Regions from separate parts of the Arthrobacter sp. BB-1 genome, predicted to be linked through region 3. Evidence: riboswitches for the same ligand, from Rfam matches in the RefSeq annotation. Region 3 holds a riboswitch; each other region holds the start of a gene.
What was found. A riboswitch is a leader RNA that binds a small molecule or an ion and turns the genes downstream of it on or off. The one in region 3 is predicted to bind S-adenosylmethionine.
Positions count from the first base shown of each region.

Region 1 (2,254 bases), on a different contig from region 3:
GGCGGAGCCGCTCCTGGAACGTGGCCACGGAGGGGTTGCCGTAGCGCGAGTAGACGAAGCGCTCGTCCTCGCCTGTGAAGGCACGCTCGGCTGCGGCGGCGGATTCGTATACAAAACCGGAGTTCAGGAAGACGGCCTCGCTGGTCTCCTGGAAGTTGGTGCGGTCCAGTCCGCCGCGGACGGCTTGGGTGTCGGGGCTCCAGCCGGCGGCGTCTTCGTTGAAGGTCACTTAGTTCTTTCCCAGGTTGGTTGGCAGGCCGCGGTTCTTCCAGCCGTTGACGGTGCGTTCTCCATAGCGGTCCGGCTCGCCTTCAAAGCCCTCCAGGACGTTGTAGGAGGTGAAACCGGCCTGCGTGGCAGCAATGGCGGCGGCGATGGAACGCTGGCCGGAACGGCACAGGAACACCAGTTCGGTCGACTTGTCCTCGGGCGCCTGCTGGCTAAGGTCGGTGATGAAATCGGGGTTGGGGATTCCGCCAGGGAAGGTCCACTGGATGAACAGCGGATCGTTCTCGGTGGCTTTGGTGTCCGGAATCCCAATGTGGGCCCATTCGCCCTCCGTGCGCACATCCACCAGGATGGCGCCCTGCTCCAGCTTTTCCCAGGCCTCGTGCGGGGTCAGGTCTCCGGCGTAGCTCATGCGTGGCCCTCGCCAGCGAACTCGAGTTCCTCGCCGTTGAGCCCAAGCTCGTCCACGGCGGTGGCCACTGCGGCGTCGGCGGAGGCAACGGCTGCCGGCAGGATCACAGCCTGCGCCACGATGGGTGTGGTGCCGTTGAACGTGACTGCGGGGCTTCCGTGGAGCACGTAGCCCTCGGCCAGGGCGGCTGAAATCCGCTCGCAGAAGGATCGGTCATCCGGCCCGGTGATAAGGCGGTAGGCCAGTTTTTCTTCGGGGGCAGGTGCGTCAGACATGACGGATCTCCTTCTCTCACGCTTGCAGCTCGAATGGGTCGATATGCCGAGTGTTCACCTGAGGCACCCCGCCGCGGAAGGAGGGTTGCCGACCGGCCAGTCAGGGCTTGGCGCCGGTACTCATTACTCCCCAAAAACGTAACACTTGCCGCCCGGTGCCGCACCGCCGTCGTCGTCATGTTGCGTAACTGAAGTACTCAGGGAGCCGCGGCGGCGCCAGGGTGCCGTCCGGCACCTTCTTTCAACGTACGACGACGGCCCCGCGGTGGGTGCCCCGAGCGGGGTTTCCATGCATCATCCCCACTTGGGTCAGCACCCAGGCCGAGCGGTACCGCCCGACGGGACCTGGGGGAGTGGCAGGATCAGTTGGTGGAGCAGGTGGTCCTGCCACTTCCCCGCTATTTTCAGGTACTCCGGCGCCACCCCGATCTCCTGGAACCCGGCCCGATGCAGGATTCGCCTCGATGCTGTGTTGTGGAGCAGGGTTGCTGCCTGGATACGGTGAAGGCCAAGCGCGGTGCGCGCATAGTTGGCTGCAAACAGGACGGCCGCCGTGCCGATCCCTTGTCCGGTGAGGCCGCCATCAACCCAGTAGCCTATGTTCGCACTGAGAAAGGGGCCGCGGACGATTCCAGTTAGGGTGACCGTGCCAACCACGCGACCACTCCTGCTGCGGGTACCCGCCCTGCCCGCACCGGCGTCGTCCTCCTTCACCAGGACCCAGGGGATCTCAGACCCCAGCATGTGCTGTCCGCGCTTGGTGCGGATGATTTCGGCCTGCTGCTCCGGCGTGAAGAAGGCGTCATCCCTTTCCGGCTCCCATGGCGCCAAGTGCCCGCGATTACGCTGGTATGCCGCCGCCAGGGCCGCGGCATCGCCGTCCTCAAGCAGTCGGATATGAAGGCCCTCGCGCAGGTAGCCGGTGCTGGTGATCACTAACCAGATGCCTTTCAGGAGGGCGCTGTGGTGCCGAAGGAGCGTTTTACTTTACTGAAATCTGAACGCTACAGGGGTGGACGCTGACTATCCCGCCTCCGGCGGCAGGTAGGGACCGCGGCAGGTAGGCAACGCGGCAGGCTGGCGGATAGGCGCCCGAGCGGATAGAGGGCGGGGGATAAACGGGAGGGTAAACAAACGGCGTGGACCGCCTGCCTGCCAGGCAGTGGTCCACGCCGGATTCGTTCTTACCCCAGCACCCTGGTGTGGTTCTTAGACGAGGCCGGGGTAGCTGGCCAGGATGTAGTCCGCAGCAGCGGGGCCTTTCATGCGGAGCCCGTTGTGGTCGGGTGCGATCCGGCGGCGGTTCATCGCGGCCCAGAAGGCGGCGTCCGGGCCGGGC
Region 1 covers NZ_VDEV01000033.1:252,009-254,262, reverse strand. The annotation lists gene FHJ30_RS18845 (O-succinylhomoserine sulfhydrylase) at 1-229, opposite strand, end outside; gene FHJ30_RS18840 (rhodanese-like domain-containing protein) at 230-640, opposite strand; gene FHJ30_RS18835 (DUF1737 domain-containing protein) at 637-915, opposite strand; SAM riboswitch class IV at 929-1,043, opposite strand; gene FHJ30_RS18830 (GNAT family N-acetyltransferase) at 1,225-1,851, opposite strand; gene FHJ30_RS18825 (hypothetical protein) at 2,125-2,254, opposite strand, start outside.
Region 1: another riboswitch for S-adenosylmethionine. It lies ahead of FHJ30_RS18835 (DUF1737 domain-containing protein); the one in region 3 lies ahead of FHJ30_RS12860 (aminotransferase class V-fold PLP-dependent enzyme).

Region 2 (2,254 bases), on a different contig from region 3:
GACGCCGGGTGGATGACAAGGGAGCGGACGTCGCCGATGTTTGCCACGTGGGAGTGCAGCTCCAGTGCATCCACGAAACGCTTGCCGGCTTCGGCTCCCCCGGCGAGGTTGAACGAGACGATCGCGCCGGTCCCCTTGGGACCGTACTTGCGCCCGCGCTCGTACCAGGGGCTGGAGGGCAGGCCGGCATAGGCGACCGATTCGACGTCGTCCCTTCCTTCCAGCCAGCGCGCCACTTCCGTGGCGTTGGCAACGTGCCGTTCCACGCGCAGGCTCAAGGTCTCAAGGCCCTGTGCGATCAGGAAGGCATTGAACGGGGAGACGGCGGAGCCCAGGTCCCGGAGCAACTGGACGCGGGCCTTGAGGATGTAGGACAGGTTGGCGCCCAGGGCACCGTCCTTGCCGAGGTCCCTGGCGTACACCAGCCCGTTGTAGGTGGGATCCGGGGTATTGAAACCTGGGAACCTGGCCGGGTCCTTGCCGAAATCGAAGTTGCCTGAGTCCACAATCACGCCGGCGATCGCGGAGCCGTGGCCGCCCAGGTACTTGGTGGCGGAGTGCACCACGATGTCTGCACCCCATTCCAGTGGCCGGATGAGGTAGGGCGTGGACAGGGTGTTGTCCACGATGAGGGGCACACCGGCCGCGTGGGCAACGCCGGACACGCCCTCAATGTCCAGGACGTCCTGGCGGGGGTTGGACACCACTTCGGCGAAGAAGAGCTTGGTATTGGGCTGGACCGCATCCCGCCACTGGTCCAGGTTGTCCGGGTCCGCCACGAAGGTGACGGAGATGCCGAACTTCTTCAGGGTGTGGGCGAACAGGTTGTAGGTCCCCCCGTACAGGCTGGGGCTGGCAACAATGTGGTCCCCCGCCTCGGCGATATTCAGGACGGCGAAGGTTTCCGCGGCCTGTCCCGAGCTGAGCAGCAGTGCTCCCAGGCCGCCTTCGAGGCTGGCGATCCGTTGTTCCACGGCGTCCTGGGTGGGGTTGCCGATGCGGGTGTAGATCGGGGCCAGTTCGGCGAGCGCAAAGCGGTTGGCGGCGCTCTCCGCGCTGGGGAACACAAAGGATGTTGTCTGGTAGATAGGGAGGGCACGGGCACCGGTGGCACTGTCCGGCTCCTGTCCTGCATGGATCTGGCGGGTTTCGAAAGACCATCCGTTGGACAACTAAGGCTCCTTTGACATGGGCCCGTCATGCTTGAAGCACCGCGGGCCGCGCTTGCCACCCGGCCGTTGCCGGACAGCCAGGTCCTCACCCGGGGCACCCCACCGCGGATGGAGGGTTGCCGGCCAGCGAGCCGGGGCTTGGAGCTGGCACTCATGACCTGAACCCAGTGTAGGAACGCGCACGCCGCGCCGGACAGGATTATGACGAACATGGTCCCCGGATTTCCGCGCCGGAAGCGGCTGAAATCAGGTGCCGCCGATGGAAATTCCGAGTAAGGGTACCCTTAGCTGAGAGGCCGATCACAAAGTGCCAAGATGTTGGCATGCGCATGGATCACGTCTCTTACGCCTGTGAACACGATGGCCTGGCTGCCACCACCGAACGTATTTCCTCTGCCCTCGGCGTTGAGGCAGTGAAGGGCGGGGTACACCCGCGGTTCGGAACCCGGAATATGATCATCCCGCTCGCGGGGCACAAATACCTCGAGGTAGTGGAGGTCCTGGACCACCCCGCTTCTGACAAGGCACCCTTCGGGCAGGCTGTGCGTGCACGGTCTGCCGCGGGCGGCGGCTGGATGGGCTGGTGCGTCGAAGTGGACGACCTCGCCCCCTTTGAAGAGCGGCTGGGACGCTCCGCGGTCAACGGAAACCGCAAGTTCCCTGACGGCCGTGAGCTGGTCTGGAAGCAGATCGGCATATTGGGCCTGATTGCCGACCCCCAGGTTCCCTACATGCTCAAGTGGGAAGGGGACCCGTCCCTGCACCCCTCCAACGCCTACGAGAGCAACGTCAAGATGAGCTGCCTTACCATTGCCGGTTCCGCGGCCCGGGTGACGGAATGGCTGGGCGAACCCGTCGAGAAGCCCTTGGAGGACGTTGCTGTGGAGTGGGTGGCGCCGCACGGAACCCCCGGGATCCTCTCGGTGACCTTCGAAACCGGCAACGGAGCAGTCACCATCTGACGCCCCCTTGATTGCCGTCCCGGTAAGCCCGGCACGGCGTGTGGCCCGGTGCCCCCTGGTCTTCGGCCGCCATCAGCATGTGACAACGGCGTCACCTGCCGATGGCGGCCGAATCCATGT
Region 2 covers NZ_VDEV01000012.1:237,948-240,201, reverse strand. The annotation lists gene FHJ30_RS07250 (bifunctional o-acetylhomoserine/o-acetylserine sulfhydrylase) at 1-1,172, opposite strand, end outside; SAM riboswitch class IV at 1,216-1,331, opposite strand; gene FHJ30_RS07245 (VOC family protein) at 1,496-2,134, shown strand.
Region 2: another riboswitch for S-adenosylmethionine. It lies ahead of FHJ30_RS07250 (bifunctional o-acetylhomoserine/o-acetylserine sulfhydrylase); the one in region 3 lies ahead of FHJ30_RS12860 (aminotransferase class V-fold PLP-dependent enzyme).

Region 3 (2,254 bases):
GCAAGGGTGGCTGCGCCCAGCACGTTGGGTGACCCGCCCTCGTGGCGGGCCGGACCGGTGGCCCAGCTGACGCCGTCGAGCCTGGCCTCCTTGACGGCGCCGCCGCCGGCAAGGTGCGGGGTCCCGGCGTCCAGCCAGTCCGGACGGCCCACAAGGACCCCTGACCCAAAGGGCGCGTACAGCTTGTGCCCGGAGAAGGCGAGGTAGTCGACGTCGTCCGCGGTGATGTCGATGCGGCGGTGCGGCGCCAGCTGGGCCGCGTCCACCACGATCCTTGCGCCGTATTCGTGGGCGAGTGAGGCGAGGGCCCGGATGGGAAGGATCTCGCCGGTGACGTTGGACGCCCCGGTGACGGCGAGCAGGCTTACCCCGCCGTGCTGGAGCTCGGCACGCACGGCATCAATGGTTCCCGCGATGGTGTCGGCCGCCACGATGCTGCGGTGGGGGACGCCCTGCCACGGGAGCAGGTTGGCGTGGTGCTCAATGTCGAGGTACAGGACGTCGCCGTCGGCCCGGCCGCTTGTAGCGGGCAGGCAGCCGGCCAGCAGGTTGAGGGAATCGGTGGTGTTCCGGGTGAAGATCACGGAATCGTCCGGGCGGCCGCCCACGAAGTCCCGGACGATGGCGCGGGCGTTCTCGTACACCGAGGTGCTGATCTGGGAGGCGTAGCCGGCTCCGCGGTGCACGCTCGCGTAGAAGGGCAGGATTTCGTTGAGGTAGGCGGACACCACGGAGAGCGCCGGGGCCGACGCGCCGTAGTCGAGGTTCGCGTACCGCACGTGCCCGCCATGGATCAGGGGGGCCTGGATTTCGGCGCCGGTGACTGCCGCCAGGGGACGGCCGGCCGCCGCATGGCGCTGGTCGACGAGTGCTGCCGGTCCGGGCTGTGCCGCGGTTCCAGGCTGGATTGCGGCGCTGGGGGAGACGGTGGCAGTTGTCACAGAGACCTCACTTTGGAACAGGACTCCGCTGGGGGAATCCGCGCTTGCCGCATCCGTTCCGGACCGGCCTGGTCGTCACCCGGGGCACCCCACCGCGAATGGAGGGTTGCCGGCCAGCAAACCGGGGTTTAGCGCTGGCACTCGTGACCTGGTTAAGAGCGTAGGACATACCCCGTGCAGGCTAAAAGCCGGCTGGAATGTTAAGGGCTTTGTTACGCGCAGTTGAAAAGGACTGCTTTTACCGAAGATAACGACGGCGGGCACCTCCTTTTGGAGGTGCCCGGCGTTGATTCTTCGGAGAATGGAGTGTTAGAGGAGGTCGTCCAGGTCCGGGTTCAACCGGCGCAGCACTTCCGAGTGCAGGATGGAATTGGTGGCCAGGGCATTGCCGCCAAACGGCCCGTCTTCGCCTTCCAACGAGGTGAAACGACCGCCCGCTTCAACGACGATAGGCACCAGGGCGGCCATGTCATAGAGGTTGAGCTCGGGTTCGCAGGCGATGTCCACCGAACCCTCCGCCACCATGCAGTAGGACCAGAAGTCGCCGAAGGCCCGGGTCCGCCAGACATCCTCGGTGAGGCCCAGGAACTCGTTGAGGTTTCCACGTTCCTTCCAGCCGCCAAGGCTCGAATAGGACAGTGAGGCGTCGGACAGGCTGGAAACGTTGGACACCCGGAGCCGGGTGGCAGCTGCCAGGGAGCGTCCCATGTAGGCTCCCATGCCCTTCGCCGCCCACCAGCGCTTGCCCAGGGCCGGAGCGCTCACCACACCCACTACCGGTTCGCCTTCGTCCACCAACGCGATCAGGGTGGCCCACACGGGAACGCCGCGGACGAAGTTCTTGGTGCCGTCGATGGGATCGATGATCCACCGCCGCGAGCCGTGGCCGGTGCTGCCGAACTCCTCGCCAAGGACGGCATCGCGCGGACGGGAGCGGGAGAGCTGGCCGCGGATGGCTTCTTCGGCCGCCTTGTCCGCATCGGTGACGGGCGTCAGGTCCGGCTTGGTCTCAATGTGGAGGTCCAGTGCCTTGAAGCGGCTCATGGTCTGGTCATCCACTGAGTCGGCCAGGACATGGGCCAGGCGCAGGTCATCGTTGTAGCTCGAAGCGGGTTGGATCATGGTTCCAAACTACCGTCTGCGCACGATTCTGCCGGGATCCGGGCCCCGTCAGTTGACGCTGCCCAGCTCCTTGGCCTCCTGGGCTTCCATTCGCGGGTCCGCCCCGAGCAGCCGCCGCAACGAGGCAAGCCGGGCAGCCCCGGTGGGGCCGGCGTGGCCCCCCGCTACCCATGCGTCCAGCCCGCAGTCCA
Region 3 covers NZ_VDEV01000022.1:222,587-224,840, reverse strand. The annotation lists gene FHJ30_RS12860 (aminotransferase class V-fold PLP-dependent enzyme) at 1-941, opposite strand, end outside; SAM riboswitch class IV at 977-1,090, opposite strand; gene hisN (histidinol-phosphatase) at 1,251-2,063, opposite strand; gene FHJ30_RS12850 (ribosome small subunit-dependent GTPase A) at 2,112-2,254, opposite strand, start outside.